Regions from separate parts of the Nocardia sp. NBC_01329 genome, predicted to be linked through region 3. Evidence: riboswitches for the same ligand, from Rfam matches in the RefSeq annotation. Region 3 holds a riboswitch; each other region holds the start of a gene.
What was found. A riboswitch is a leader RNA that binds a small molecule or an ion and turns the genes downstream of it on or off. The one in region 3 is predicted to bind cobalamin.

Region 1 (4,937 bases), 1.6 Mb from region 3:
GGCTGGTCCGACTCGCAAACGATCGGATTCTGCGCCACCGGTGCGGTGTTGGTCGCTGTGTTCGTAGTCAACGAGTCGCGCGCGGCACAACCGATCCTGCCGCTGCGGTTGTTCACCGACCGCAACCGGGCCGGCGCCTATATCAACATGCTACTGGTGCCGACCACCCTGTTCGACATCATCTATTTCATGACGCAGTTCCTGCGGGACATCCGCGGCTACAGTCCGGTGCGCACCGGACTCGCATTCCTGCCACTGACAGTCGCAGTCTTCGCGACCGTGTATGCCGTGCCACGATTGGTGCAGCGTTTCGGCACCAAGGTGGTAATGGTCGCGGGCGCCGCCCTGGCGACCGCAGCGATGCTCTGGCTCACCCAACTCCACACCGACAGCGGCTACCTGACAGCGGTGCTCGGCCCCCTACTGTTGGCCGGTATCGGAGTGGGCCTCACCACCGTCCCGCTGACGATCACCATCCTGTCCGGGGTCGCACCACAGGACACGGGCGCCGCATCCGGAGCACTACAGACCATGCAGTGGATCGGCGGCGGCGCACTCGGGTTCGCCGTACTGGTGACAGCATTCGGCACAGCGATTCGTGACATGGGCGGTGCCGAGGGCAACGACCTGCCACCCGACGTCCAGGCACACGGGATCGCCACCGCATTCGCCGCAGGAACCGGCTTCACCGCACTCGCCTTCCTGATCGCACTCGTTGTCATCCGCACGATCAAACCCCCCACCTCCCGCTGATGAAACCGGCCGCTTCATCATGTGCGCCACGCCACCGGAAGGCACGTCGACCGCGTCGAGCAGCTACGTAGGTACAGCCTGCCAGAAGCCGGCTTTATGGCCGGCGTGCCGGGTCAGGCGACGACGGCGCGCTGTGGCACGTCGACATATTGAACCGGCAACTACGTCGAGGTCTCACGCGGCCGACGGCTACCCGGCCGGGCTTCGTCGAGTTGCTGAACACACGGACCGACGAGGCCGGGAAAACCCCGAAGCACTATGTCCCGGCGCCTGTTTCGGGCGCCGGGACATGCCGCTACCGCGAATGTCACGGTGAGACGGTGGCCGGCTCCGACGTAGAAGTGGCGATAGGGCGGCGACCGAAGTACAACAGGCCGGCGGCGAGTGCGCCCACGAACAGCGCGACCGTCCCGGCGAGCAACCAGCCGACGCCGAAGTTGGCGATGATCGGAATAACGCCCGCAGTCACCAGTCCACCACCGAAGAACGGCTCCATGATCAGCTGCTTATAGCCGAAAGCCTGATACGCAGGGGTTTTCAGATCCGGGTCGACCACCCGCAGCAGAATCAGACCCGTGGAAGTCACACCCATCGCCTGACCGACATCGGCGACACCACGTTCGAACCAGAAATCGGGCAGCATCCGCCGCGCCAGGAATACGAACGCACCCACCGTCCAGACCAGACCGGTGACCGCCAGCAGGATGAACGGCCCCAGCGGCTGCTAGGGTGACGGCGCGCTGGTTACCGCCCGTCCGTGACGGGCGGTTCGTAAGAGGGAATCCGGTGGGAATCCGGAGCTGCCCCGCAGCGGTATGTGGAAACGACCGCGGTCATGAGCACTGGGCGCACAACCCGGGAAGCGACCGTCAGTAGGTGACGCCGTCCGGCATCGTGTCCACGAGCCCGAAGACCTGCCCGCGTGACCGAGCCGACGGCGCGGTCCCCTGTCGACTCCGAGGGAGCGGTTGACCAGATATGAGCTGCGCGGCGCGTGCATGCGTTCGCGCACCCCAGAGCGGGACGGCAAGGTAGCGCCGGTCCGATGAGAACTGTCAAGAGGCGGCGGCTGTCGGTCGCCGTGCTGGTACCTGTCCTGATCGCGGCGCTTGCGGTGGTCTCCGTCCTCGCGCTGGCACTGGGCGCGGCACATATCCCCTGGCGTGACACCGTGTGGTTCCTGTGGGCCGAACTCACCGGCGGCACCGTGACGGCCGGCGATGTGGCGAACTATCGGATCGTCGTCGACTCCCGGCTGCCCCGGGTGTTGTTGGCGGCGCTCGTCGGGGCCGGTCTCGGCGGGGTCGGGCTGCTGGTACAGGCCATGGTGCGAAACGCGCTCGCCGACCCCTACGTTCTCGGAATCTCCTCAGGAGCATCGGTGGGCGCCACCGCGGTCGTACTCTTCGGAGCCTTCGGCGCGCTCGGCATCTACGCACTCTCCACCGCGGCCTTCGCCGGGGCACTCGGCGCCACGCTGCTCGTGTACCTGATGGCGCGGTCGGCCGCCGGGCTGGTACCGCTGCGGCTGGTCCTCACCGGCACCGCCATCGGCTACGGCTTCTCCGCAGCGACGACGGTGCTGGTATTCCTCGCCCCGCACGGAGATGCCGCCCGCTCGGTGATGTTCTGGCTGCTCGGGAGCTTGGCCGGAGCGACCTGGCAGATGGTTCCCCTGGTCGCCGCCGTGGCCGCGACCGGACTGACGGTCATCGCCGTGTATGCACGACACCTCAACGCACTGTCGATGGGCGACGAGGTCGGCGCCGCACTCGGGATGAACGCCTCCCGCTTCCGGCTGTTCCTGTTCGTCGCCTCCGCCGCGATGACCGGATGCTTCGTCGCGATATGCGGGGCAATCGGCTTCGTCGGACTCGTGGTTCCCCATATCGCCAGGCTGCTGGTGGGCGCCGACCATCGGCGACTCACCATCGTGACACCGCTGCTGGGCGCGGTATTCCTGGTGACCGCGGACCTGTTGGCACGGACACTCATCCCACCGCAGGAATTACCCCTTGGCGCCATCACCGCGGCGGTGGGAGTCCCCGTATTCGTGCTGTTGATGCGACGCCGCGGCGCACTGGTGGAGCACGGCTGATGCGCGTCGACTACGAAAGCGTCACGGTCGAGTTCGACGGCACGAGGGTCCTCGAGTCGGTGACCCTGGCTGCCGAACCGGGACAGTTCATCGGCGTCGTGGGCCCGAACGGCAGCGGTAAGTCCACCCTGTTGCGCTGCCTCTACCGGGCGCTGTCACCGGCGACGGGACGAGTCCTGGTCGACGGGACGAATATCTCGGCGATCAGCATGCGGGAGAACGCCCGTCAGGTAGCGGCGCTGACCCAGGATACGAACACCCCGTTCGATTTCACCGCCGCCGAGGTCGTGGCCACCGGACGCCTGCCACATACCGCACTGCTGCGCGGCACACAGCGACGCGACCGGGAGATCTGCTCCGCGGCGATGGAATCAGCCGATATCGGTCAGCTCGCGACGCGCGGCTTCCTATCGCTCTCCGGCGGTGAACGCCAACGAGTCCTGATCGCGCGTGCGCTCGCCCAGCAGCCCCGAGTGCTCGTCCTGGACGAGCCGACCAATCACCTCGACGTTCATCACCAATTCAGCGTGCTGTCCGCGGCGCGAGGTCTGGGCATCACCGTGGTCGCGGCGCTACACGACCTGAACCTGGCCGCCCAGCACTGTGATCGGATCTTCGTCCTGCACAAGGGCCGGCTCGTATGTTCGGGCCACCCGAGTGAGGTGATCACCGCGGAGGTGATCACTCGTTGGTTCTCGATCGGCGGCCATATCGTGATGCACCCCAGGCTGGGCGTCCCGCAGATCATCTTCGATGAGAAGGAACAATAGATGAGATCATCCCGGCTGATCACGGCGATCGCTGTCGCGTGCGTACTCGGTACGACAGCGTGCGGCGCCGAGGTGCAGGAGGCCCCGAAGAACGCGAGCGGCGAGTCGGTGACGGTCACCAACTGCGGCGCTCCGCTCACCGTCGACGGCGTTCCCGAGCGCGTGGTCACCAACGACACCGGGATCACCGAGATGATGCTCGCCCTCGGCCTCGCGGATCGACTGGTCGGCTACACCAGCTATCCCGGCAAGGAACGCGATATCGCCACCTCGCCGTGGCGGGCCGATTTCGAACGCGTTCCACCGCTGGGTGACGCCTTCACCCGCGAGGTCGTCCAGGCCGCGGCCCCCGATTTCGTCTTCGCCGGCTGGAACTACGGGTTCAAGGAGTCCACGGGTCTCACCCCGGACTGGGTGCGCTCGATCGGCGCGGTGCCCTATCAGTTGACCGAGGCCTGCCGGCAACCCGGAACGAAGCGCCGCGGGGTGATGGAACCGCTCGACGCCCTGTATACGGACCTGACCAACCTCGGCGAGATATTCGGCGTGCGCGACGAGGCGGACGAACTTATCTCCCGATACCGTGACCAGGTCGCCGCAGCCGCGGACGGCGCACCTGCCGGACAGGAACCGGCCCGCGTTTTTCTGTTCGACAGCGCGACACCGGAACCGTTCACCTCGGGCCGTACCGCCGCGCCGTCACAAATCATCCGTGAGGCCGGTGGCACCAATATCTTCGACGATCTCAACGACTCGTGGACCACGACCTCATGGGAAGCCGCGGCACAGCGGGATCCACAGGCGATCGTGATCGTCGACTACGGCGCCGGCCCGGAGAACTCGGTGCAGGCGAAGATCGACCATTTGCGCGCACAACCACTGATGGCCGGTACGACCGCTGTCCGCGAGAACAACATCATCGCGTTGCCCTACGCCGCACTGGTCGAAAGCCCACGCAACCCACAGGCCGTCGTCACAGTCGCGGACTTCCTCCGCTCCAAAGGCTACTGAGAACACCGATCGAATCCGGCCGCGGCGAGAGGGCGGACACGACCATCTCGGGTAGCCGGCCGGGAAATGCGCCACCCCTCAGCCGACGTCGCATACGAGAGCTGCCTCACTTCTGCGCGATCACGGAACCACCCACCCGGCCACGCCGACTACTGATCAGCGGCGGGCGAACGCTCGACGGACCTCCGGAGAAACGGGATGGATATCGGGATGCTCTCGGCGCGGACGGTGTGGGTCGGCGCGACGGCTGTCGCGGTGACCGCGGTGGCCGGTGCCGCGATATCGGCCGGGGAGATGCCCTACGC
Region 2 (4,937 bases), 830 kb from region 3:
TCGTGCGGATACACCGCGGTCGGCCGAGCACCGTGCGGTTTGTTCACGGTCACATCGGCGAGGTAGTTCAGGATCTTGGTGCCGCGGTCGGCCGGCTCACGCGTAGCCAGCAGTTCCGGCCGTTCGTCGATGAACGACGTGGTGATCCGGCCCGCGGTGAAATCCTCGTCGTCGAGGACAGCGAGCAGGAACGGGATATTGGTGGTGACGCCGCGGATACGGAACTCCATCAGCGCACGCCGCGCACGGGCCACCGCGGCCGGGAATTCCCGGCCCCGGCAGGTGAGTTTGACCAGCATGGAATCGAAGTAGGCCCCGATCTCGGCGCCGAGATTGGCGCCACCGTCGAGCCGGATCCCGGCGCCGCCGGGGGTGCGGTACGCGGTGATGCGGCCGGTATCGGGACGGAAACCGTTCGCCGGATCCTCGGTGGTGATCCGGCACTGCAGGGCCGCGCCCCGGATGGTGACCTTGTCCTGGCTCAACCCCAGATCCGCCAGACTCTCGCCGGCCGCGATCCGCAACTGGGACTGCACCAGGTCCACATCGGTGATCTCCTCGGTCACCGTATGTTCCACCTGGATCCGCGGGTTCATCTCGATGAACACGTGGTTGCCGCGCTCGTCGAGCAGGAATTCCACGGTGCCCGCGCAGCTGTACCCGATCTGCCGGGCGAAGGCCACCGCGTCCGCGCAGATCCGGTCCCGCAGTTCCGGGTCCAGGTTCGGCGCCGGGGCCAGCTCGATCACCTTCTGATGCCGCCGTTGCAGCGAACAGTCGCGCTCGAACAGATGCATGACATTGCCCTGGGTATCGGCCAGGATCTGCACCTCGATATGGCGCGGATTGACCACAGCCTGCTCCAGGAACACCGTCGGATCGCCGAATGCCGACTCCGCCTCGCGCGAAGCCGCCTCGATCGCCTCCCGCAGTCCGGACCGCTCGGCGACCCGGCGCATTCCGCGCCCGCCGCCACCGGCGACGGCCTTCACGAATATCGGGAACTCCATGGACTCCGACGCCGCGAGCAGCTCCGCCAGATCGGCCGAGGGCGCGCTCGAATTCAGCACCGGCAGCCCGGCCGCCTTCGCCGCGGCGATCGCGCGCGCCTTGTTACCGGCCAGTTCGAGGACTTCGGCGGAGGGGCCGATGAAGGTGATCCCCTCCCGCGCGCATGCCGCGGCCAGATCCGGATTCTCCGACAGGAACCCGTACCCCGGGTAGATCGCGTCGGCACCCGCTGTCTCGGCGGCCTCGATGATCGCCTCGACCGAGAGGTAGGCGCGGACCGGATGGCCTTCCTCCCCGATCTCGTATGCCTCGTCGGCCTTCAGGCGGTGGACCGAATTGCGGTCTTCGTGCGGGAAGACGGCAACCGTCCCGACACCGAGCTCGTATGCCGCGCGGAAGGCTCGGATGGCGATTTCGCCGCGGTTGGCAACCAAGACTTTCGAGAACATTGAACCAACGTACCCGGCGCCGCATCCAGGATCGACAGCGAAGTCCACTTGGCAGGATCTTCACAAGCGCGTATGGCAACGCTGCGAAGTCTTGTTCATAGCACCGTCATATCTCACCGACAACGACCCAGGCCTGTACGTATCCTCCGCCGCCGCGATATCCCGCCAGTCCAGGGCGCTCGGCCGATCTTGCGAAGGTATGCGAAGCCGAATGCGACCGGGCACCGTCCGGACCGCCCTGGGCAGCTCGGCGCGTCCACGTTATTGTGGTCCACGCAGCTGGTCCGCCGGCCGGACGACGAGGAGCCCCGAACGTCCGCCCCCGGCGCCGAAGCCCGCAATACGCGGGTGAGAGGGAATCCGGTGGGAATCCGGAACTGTCCCGCAGCGGTGAGCAGGAACGACCGCCGTCATCAGCACTGGGCCGTACAGCCTGGGAAGCGACGGCCAGTAGGTCGGCCGTAACGGCCGGTGCCCGCGAGTCCGAAGACCTGCCGGTTGTACCGGGTACGCCGTATCCGGTGGCCACCGCCTCGTGGATCAGGCGCCGCCACCAGTGCTGACATTTCGACCTGCCCTTGCGGCCGGGTCGTCCGGGGTCTCATCGGTGCCGTGCGTCCGTGAACGGCGATGGCCGTCGAACTTCAGCACTGGAGAACACCGTGACTGTTATTTCGCAGAGCCCGTTCACCGCAACGGTTCTCGGACTTCCCCGGGTGGGCCCGCGCCGGGAGCTCAAACGCGCGATCGAGTCCTACTGGAACGGGCGCATCGACGCGGCGCAGCTGCACGAGACCGGGCGCGCATTGCGCCGCGATCAGTACGCCGAGCTGGCTGCCGCCGGCCTGGATTCGATCCCCGTCGGCACCTTCTCCTACTACGACCAGATGCTCGATACGGCCGCCCTACTGGGCGCCCTGCCGACCCGGGTGGCCGATATCGAGAATCCGCTGGACCGCTATTTCGCGGCCGCCCGCGGCAACGAATCGGTGGAACCGCTGGAGATGACCAAGTGGTTCGATACGAACTACCACTATCTGGTCCCCGAACTCGGTCCGGAGACGACCTTCACTCTGCATCCCGGCGATCTGCTGGAGCAGGTGGCGGAGGCGATCGAATCGGGCGTCGCGGCACGGCCCGTGGTCATCGGGCCGGTCACCTTCCTGAAACTCGCCAAGGCCACCGGCGGGGCGGCCCTGGACCGCGTCGGGGAACTGATCCCGCTGTACCGGGAGCTGCTGCGGCTGCTGGCCGAAGCGGGGGCGAAGTGGGTGCAGCTCGACGAGCCCGCTCTGGTCACCGATCTCACCGAGGCCGAGATAGCGACACTGCGTCACGTCTACACGGAACTGACGGAATCGGAGAACCGCCCGGCCATCCTGGTCGCCACCTACTTCGGCCATCCGGGGCCGGCGCTGGATGCTCTGGCCGGGACCGATATCGAAGGTATCGCGGTCGATCTGGTCGCGGGTGCCGATATCGCCGCGGTCGCGGCGATTCCCGCACTGGCACACAAACTGCTCGTCGCGGGTGTGGTCGACGGCCGCAACGTGTGGCGCACCGATCTGGACGCCGCGCTGTCGACACTGGCCGCACTGCTGGGCAGTGTGCGGTCTCTGGCGGTCTCCACCTCGTGCTCACTGCTGCACGTCCCCTACTCGCTGGCGGTGGAGGCCCGGCTCGACGACGCGCTGCGTTCCTGGCTCGCCTTCGGTGCCGAGAAGACCGCCGAGGTGCGGGTGCTGGCCAGTGGTCTGAATTCCGGGACCGAGGCCGTCGCAGCGGAACTGGCGGCTGCTCGCGCCGCCGCGGCGAGCCGCCGAGACGATCCGCGGATCGGCAACGCGCAGGTACGCGCGCGGCTGGCGGCACTGGGCCCGGATGCTGTTCGGCGGGCGCCCGCCGAACAGCGCCGGTCCCTGCAACAGGATCGGCTGCGGCTCCCCGCCCTGCCCACCACCACTATCGGCTCCTACCCACAGACCTCGGCGATCCGGCTGGCCCGCGCGGCACTGCGCTCCGGCGAGATCGACCGAGCCGAGTATGTGCGGCGGATGCGGGCGGAGATCAGCGAGGTCATCGCGCTCCAGGAGAAGCTGGAGCTCGATGTACTGGTACACGGCGAACCGGAACGCAACGATATGGTGCAGTACTTCGCCGAACAGCTCGACGGATTCGCGGCCACGGAACTGGGCTGGGTGCAGTCCTACGGCACTCGCTGCGTACGCCCGCCGATCCTGTTCGGCGATGTCTCCCGCCCCGCCGCGATGACGGTGGACTGGATCACCTACGCGCAGTCGCTCACCGATAAACCGGTCAAGGGCATGCTCACCGGTCCGGTCACTATCCTGGCCTGGTCCTTCGTCCGCGACGACCAGCCCCTGGCGGACTCGGCTCGGCAGGTTGCCCTGGCCATCCGGGACGAGACGGTGGATCTGCAGAGCGCCGGTATCCGGATCGTCCAGGTCGACGAACCGGCCCTGCGTGAACTGCTACCACTGCGCACCGCCGATCAGCGGGCGTACCTGGACTGGTCGGTGGACGCGTTCCGGTTGGCGACCTCCGGGGTGGCCGACTCCGTGCAGATCCACACGCACCTGTGCTATTCGGAATTCGGCGAGGTGATCGAGGCGATCGCCGGACTGGACGCCGACGTGACCTCGATCGAGGCCGCCCGATCACATATGGAGGTTCTGGACGATCTGAACGCGTCGGGCTTCGACGCCGGGGTGGGGCCCGGTGTCTACGATATCCACTCGCCCCGGGTCCCCGGCGTCGAAGAAATTACCGCGTCCCTGCGCGCGGCGCTGAAAGCGGTTCCGGCCGAACGCCTCTGGGTCAATCCCGACTGCGGTCTGAAAACCCGCGGCCCCGCCGAGGTGGAAGCCTCCCTGCGCAATATGGTGGCCGCTGCCCGTAGCGTGCGGTGAATCTCCGGCCCGGGTCGCGTCACACGGCGCGACCCGGGCCGTTCAGCTCTCCAGTTCCCCCGCCCCCGGTTCCCGGCGTTTCGTCCGCCGCGCCACACACTGCGGACAGGTCTGCGTCATCCGCAGCACCGGCCGCAATCGCGCCGGCGCGGACAGCGACCGCCGCACCGCCCGGCATCTCTGCCTTTCCTCCATGGCCCCGGCCCCTTTCCCCTCGGCTATACCGTTGCCAGGTTTGACGCCGGGCCGTCCGGCACGGTTCCCCGGCGAGATCGAGGATCCCGCGGGACTCCGGTGCCGGGTGGCACCTCGTCGAGCCCGACCGGCGCGACTGCCGGGTCGAGCTCGTGCGGCAGGGCCGGTCGATCAGGATTTGGCCAGGTACTCCAGGCGTTCGGAGTCGACGGCCGCGTGCATCATCGCCGCCAGGCCCGGATTCCCGGTCAGCCCGGGATCCTGTTCGACCAGCGCGCGCGCCAGTTCCTGGGCCGCGGCGATGACTTCGAGATCGTCGAGCAACGAGAGCAGTCGCAGGGACCGCGTCGTC
Region 3 (4,937 bases):
AGCGACGGCCGTGATCAGCCGGGATGGTCTCATCTATCGTTCCTTCTGATCGAAGATGATCTGCGGGACGCCCAGCCGGGGATGGCTGACGATATGGCCGCCGATCGAGAACCAACGGGTGATCACCTCTGCGGTGATCACCTCATCCGGGGGGCCCGAACAAACGAGCCGGCCCCTGTACAGGACGAAGATCCGGTCGCAATGCTGGGCGGCCAGGTTGAGGTCGTGCAGCGCCGCGACCACAGTGATGCCCAGACCTCGCGCCGCGGACAGCACGCTGTACTGGTGATGGACGTCGAGGTGATTGGTCGGCTCGTCCAGGACCAGAACTCGCGGCTGCTGGGCGAGCGCCCGCGCGATCAGAACCCGTTGGCGCTCACCGCCGGACAGAGTCAGGAATCCGCGCGCCGCGAGATGACCGATATCGGCCGTGGCCATCGCCGCGGAGCAGATCTCCCGATCGTGTCGCTGCGTCCCGCGCAGCAGCGCGGTATGCGGCAGACGCCCGGTGGCGACGACCTCGGCGGCGGTGAAGTCGAACGGGGTGTTCGTATCCTGGGTCAGCGCCGCTACCTGACGGGCGTTCTCCCGCATACTGATCGTCGAGACATCCCTATCGTCGACCAGGATTCGTCCCGCTGTCGGTGACAGTGCCCGGTAGAGGCAGCGCAGCAGGGTGGACTTACCGCTGCCGTTCGGGCCCACAATGCCGATGAACTGCCCCGGCGCGGCGGCCAGGGTCACCGCCTCGACAACCGTCGTGCCGTCGAACTCGACGGTGACATCCTCGTAGTCGACCCGCATCAGCCGTGCTCCACCAGTGCGCCGCGACGGCGCATCAACAGCACGAATACGGGAACGCCCACCGCTGCGGTGATCGCGCCCAGCGGTAATTCCTGCGGTGGGATGAGCGTGCGCGCCAACAGGTCCGCGGTCACCAGGAACACCGCGCCCAGCAGCGGTGTCACGATGGTGAGGCGCCGGTGGTCGGCGCCCACCAGCAGTCTGGCGATATGGGGAACCACCAGTCCGACGAAGCCGATCGCCCCGCATACCGCGACGAAACAGCCTGTCATCGCGGCGGAGACCACGAACAGGGACAGCCGGAACCTGGCAGCGTTCATCCCCAGTGCGGCGCCGACCTCGTCTCCCATCGACAGCGCGTTGAGGTGTCGCGCGTACACGGCGATCACCACCAGTCCGATCACGGTGACCGCGGCGACGAGGGGCACCATCTGCCAGGTGGCCCCCGCCAGGCTTCCGAGCAGCCAGAACATCACTGAACGGGCGGCATCGCCGTGCGGGGCCATGAACACCAGCACCGTCGTCGCGGCGGAGAACCCGTAGCCGATGGCGGTACCGGTGAGCACCAGTCGCAGCGGTACCAGCCCGGCGGCCGAGCGCGCCATCAGATAGACCAGCACAGTCGCGCCCAGCGCCCCGGCGAAGGCCGCCGTCGACAATGCGTAGATCCCCAACGCGCCGAAGGCCCCGAAGAGTACGACTGCGGTGGCGCCCACCGACGCACCGGAGGAGATACCGAGGACATAAGGGTCGGCGAGAGCGTTACGAACCATCGCCTGCACCAGCAACCCGACTCCGCCGAGACCGCCCCCGACCAGAGCCGCCAGCAACACGCGAGGCAGACGCGAATCGACGACGATCCGATAGTCGGCGATATCGCCGGCGACCACCGTCGCGCCGGTGAGTTCGGCCCATAGGAACCAGACCGTGTCACGCCAGGGAATGTGCGCCGCACCCAGCGCCAATGCCAGCACGGAGACCAACGCGAGCGCCGCGATCAAACCGGCGGCGAGCACGGCGACCGCCGGTCGGCGCCTCTCGACAGTTCTCATCGATCCAGCTCTACCCGCACTGTCTCGAAACAGATGTGCGCAGAGGAGAGCGCCTTACGACCCATATCTCGTCAACCGCTCCCTCGGAGTCGACCGAAGACCGCGCCGTCGGCGCGACCACGCGGGCAGGTCTTCGGACTCGTGGACATGACGCTGGAAGGCGTCGCCTACTGGCGGTCGCTTCCCGGGCCGGGCGCCCAGTGCTGATGACCGCGGTCGTTTCCACATACCGCTGCGGGGCAGCTCCGGATTCTCACCGGATTCCCTCTTGCGAGCCGCCCGTCCGGGGACGAGCGGCAACCAGCGCCTGGTCACACTAGCATTCGAGCCCACGAGGGAGGCCGGTGTTCTCGATCACCGGCCTCGGTCGTGCGACTCATCGAGAACACCTCGCTGCTTCGAGGCAGGGCCGGGTAAGCGGTGTCGGACTCTGCGGCGGCACCGGATGCCGGTGAGCTCCGGTAGCTTCCGGGCGCCGACCCGGTCCTGGCGCGTTGTGGCGCTGCGGCCCTGTTGGGTCGGTGTTTCGCAGCAGGGATATTCTGGCGAGCGCAGCTGGTTCGTCTTGCGCTTCAGTGATGGCGCGAGATGTCGAAGCCTTCCACTCGAGGTCGGGTGATTTCGAGCGGATGGTGAGAGGGAATCCGGTGGGAATCCGGAACTGTCCCGCAGCGGTGAGTGGGAGCGACCGCCGTCACATGCACTGGGTTGTGTCCTGGGAAGCGATGGCGTGGTAGTACCAGCTCGGGGAGTGTTTCCGATCCCGAGTCGACCGATCGAGGTCGGTGCCCATGAGTCCGAAGACCTGCCGGTTGTGCCGGACACGACGTGTCCGGCGGTCGTCGCCTCGTGGATCGGGCGGTACGCCGATTTCCCGCATGCGGGTTGCGGCTCAGGTCCGTGCTGATGCTTCGAGGTCACCGGCCATCGCCGGCCTCCGCACGGCCGGTGCGGACAGGACGGTTGCGGTTTCGCGTGGGCGAGCGAGTGCCGATCTCGGAAAGGAACCTGGCTGTGGAGAAGATGTATGCCGGTGGCCGACTTCGTGCCTTGCGTGAGCAGCGGAGCCTGTCGCAATCCGGTCTGGCCAAGGCGCTCGGGTTGTCGCTGAGCTATGTCAATCAGCTGGAGAACGATCAGCGCCCGCTAACGGTGCCGGTGCTGATGCGTCTGACATCGACATTCGACTTGGAGGTGGGGTTCTTCGCGCCGGAGACCGATGCTCGGTTGCTGGCAGATCTGCATGAGGTGTTCACCGAGGACCCCGAATCTGCTTCGGTGAGCGGCAGCGAGCTGGATGATTTGCTTTCGCGAGTGCCGTCGGCGGCGCGGTTGCTGATCAGGCAGCACCGGCGTCTGCGCGCGGCCAACGGGCAGCTCGAGCAGTTCACTGCTGGGCTCGACGGTCCGATGCCGGATCTGCGCACCGCGATGCCGTATGAAGATGTCCGCGACTATTTCTACGACCGGCGCAACCATATCCCCGCACTCGACGCCGCCGCCGAGGATCTCTTCGCCGCGAGCGGGTTGAGTATCGGCGGTCTGGATCTGCAGCTGGCGCGACTACTGCGCGACGAGCACGGGGTGGGGGTGCGAATCCGGTCGGAGGATCCGGTGCGGCCCGGGCCCAAGAGGATCTACGATCCGGGAGCGCGCAGGCTCACGCTCGCGCGGCGCCTCACCGCCGGGCAGCGCGCGTTTCAGTTGGCGACTCAGTTGGCGTTCCTCAGTCAGGCCGAGGTGATCGAGGCTCTGCTCGCCGAGACCGAGGCGCTGCCGGCGGAGTCGCGGCGGCTGCTGCGTATCGGGCTGGCCAATTACTTCGCGGGCGCGCTCGTTCTGCCGTACGGGCTGTTTCTCGGCGCGGCGGAGGCGTTGCGTTACGACATCGACTTGCTCGCCGCGCAATTCGAGGTAGGTTTCGAAACAGTGTGTCATCGTCTGTCGACGCTGCAGCGGCGCGGGCAGCGCGGTGTGCCGTTCTTCTTCGTCCGTACAGATCGTGCGGGCAATATCTCGAAACGGCAGTCCGCCACTGCTTTCCATTTCTCCCGTACGGGTGGCAGTTGTCCGCTGTGGGTGGTGCACGATGCTTTCGCCACTCCGGGCCGGATTCGCACGCAGATCGCGGAGATGCCCGACGGACGTACTTATCTGTGGTCGGCGCGCACCACCGGAGAGAGCAATCCCGGATATCTGTCTCCTTCGCGGGATTTCGCTGTCGGTCTCGGATGTGACCTCGCCTTCGCCGATAAACTTGTCTATTCTCACGGCCTTCCGATCCACGATGCGGCCGCGGCTGTTCCTATCGGCGCAGGGTGCCGGGTCTGCGAACGCACCGCGTGCGCGCAGCGCGCCTTCCCCCAGATCGGACGTCCGCTTGCCGCCGATGAGAACCGCCCGGCGAATACCCCGTACGCACCCGCATCGACCGACTGACCGGCGGATACCGGGCGAGCGAGTCAGTGTCTGTCGTCCCCGTGCGATCGCCTCCGTCGGAGAAGGAATCCGGGGTGACATCGAGAACGCGCGTCCGCTCGCGCGCCGATTCCGATACTGTCCCGGCACTGCCTCCACAGATTCCGCAACTTTGCAGGTCAGTCTCCACAAAATTCGCTCTTTGCGACGGATTTCCACAGCTCTGCCGCGTAGGTAGCGTCCGAACCGAGCGCAATGCATCGATCCCCTGGAGGCCAAGGACTGTGAAGAATCATCTCGTCCGTACCCACCGCTCGGCGGAACATTTTCCCCGTGAGCAGCATCTGGCGTGGCGGATCGCGGAGGTGGCGACCGACCCGGTGGCTGTCGCCGCGGAAACCGAGGAGATGATCGTCAACCGGATCATCGACAACGCGGCTGTCGCCGCGGCCTCGCTGACCCGGCGCCCGGTCGCCAATGCTCGCGCCCAGGCGCTGGCGCACCCCTATCAGCCGGGCGCGACCGTTTTCGGTGTCGACGGCCGGTTCTCCCCGGAATGGGCGGCGTGGGCCAACGGTGTCGCGGTGCGTGAACTCGATTTCCACGACACCTTCCTGGCTGCTGAGTATTCACATCCGGGCGACAACATCCCCCCGATCCTGG

Region 1: it holds a riboswitch for cobalamin, as region 3 does, so the genes downstream of both, OG405_RS15305 (FecCD family ABC transporter permease) here and OG405_RS08445 (FecCD family ABC transporter permease) in region 3, are expected to answer to the same signal.
Region 2: it holds a riboswitch for cobalamin, as region 3 does, so the genes downstream of both, metE (5-methyltetrahydropteroyltriglutamate--homocysteine S-methyltransferase) here and OG405_RS08445 (FecCD family ABC transporter permease) in region 3, are expected to answer to the same signal.

The regions. Positions count from the first base shown of each region.
Region 1 covers NZ_CP108381.1:3,408,315-3,413,251, forward strand. Annotated here, with positions in the region: gene OG405_RS15295 (MFS transporter) at 1-753, shown strand, start outside; gene OG405_RS15300 (hypothetical protein) at 1,061-1,426, opposite strand; cobalamin riboswitch at 1,478-1,689, shown strand; gene OG405_RS15305 (FecCD family ABC transporter permease) at 1,799-2,851, shown strand; gene OG405_RS15310 (ABC transporter ATP-binding protein) at 2,851-3,621, shown strand; gene OG405_RS15315 (ABC transporter substrate-binding protein) at 3,622-4,632, shown strand; gene OG405_RS15320 (cytochrome c oxidase assembly protein) at 4,831-4,937, shown strand, end outside.
Region 2 covers NZ_CP108381.1:976,220-981,156, reverse strand. Annotated here, with positions in the region: gene OG405_RS04590 (pyruvate carboxylase) at 1-1,460, opposite strand, end outside; cobalamin riboswitch at 1,770-1,973, shown strand; gene metE (5-methyltetrahydropteroyltriglutamate--homocysteine S-methyltransferase) at 2,123-4,390, shown strand; gene recG (ATP-dependent DNA helicase RecG) at 4,757-4,937, opposite strand, start outside.
Region 3 covers NZ_CP108381.1:1,802,475-1,807,411, forward strand. Annotated here, with positions in the region: gene OG405_RS08435 (ABC transporter substrate-binding protein) at 1-33, opposite strand, end outside; gene OG405_RS08440 (ABC transporter ATP-binding protein) at 34-804, opposite strand; gene OG405_RS08445 (FecCD family ABC transporter permease) at 804-1,856, opposite strand; cobalamin riboswitch at 1,964-2,178, opposite strand; cobalamin riboswitch at 2,448-2,683, shown strand; gene OG405_RS08450 (short-chain fatty acyl-CoA regulator family protein) at 2,871-4,295, shown strand; gene prpD (2-methylcitrate dehydratase PrpD) at 4,559-4,937, shown strand, end outside.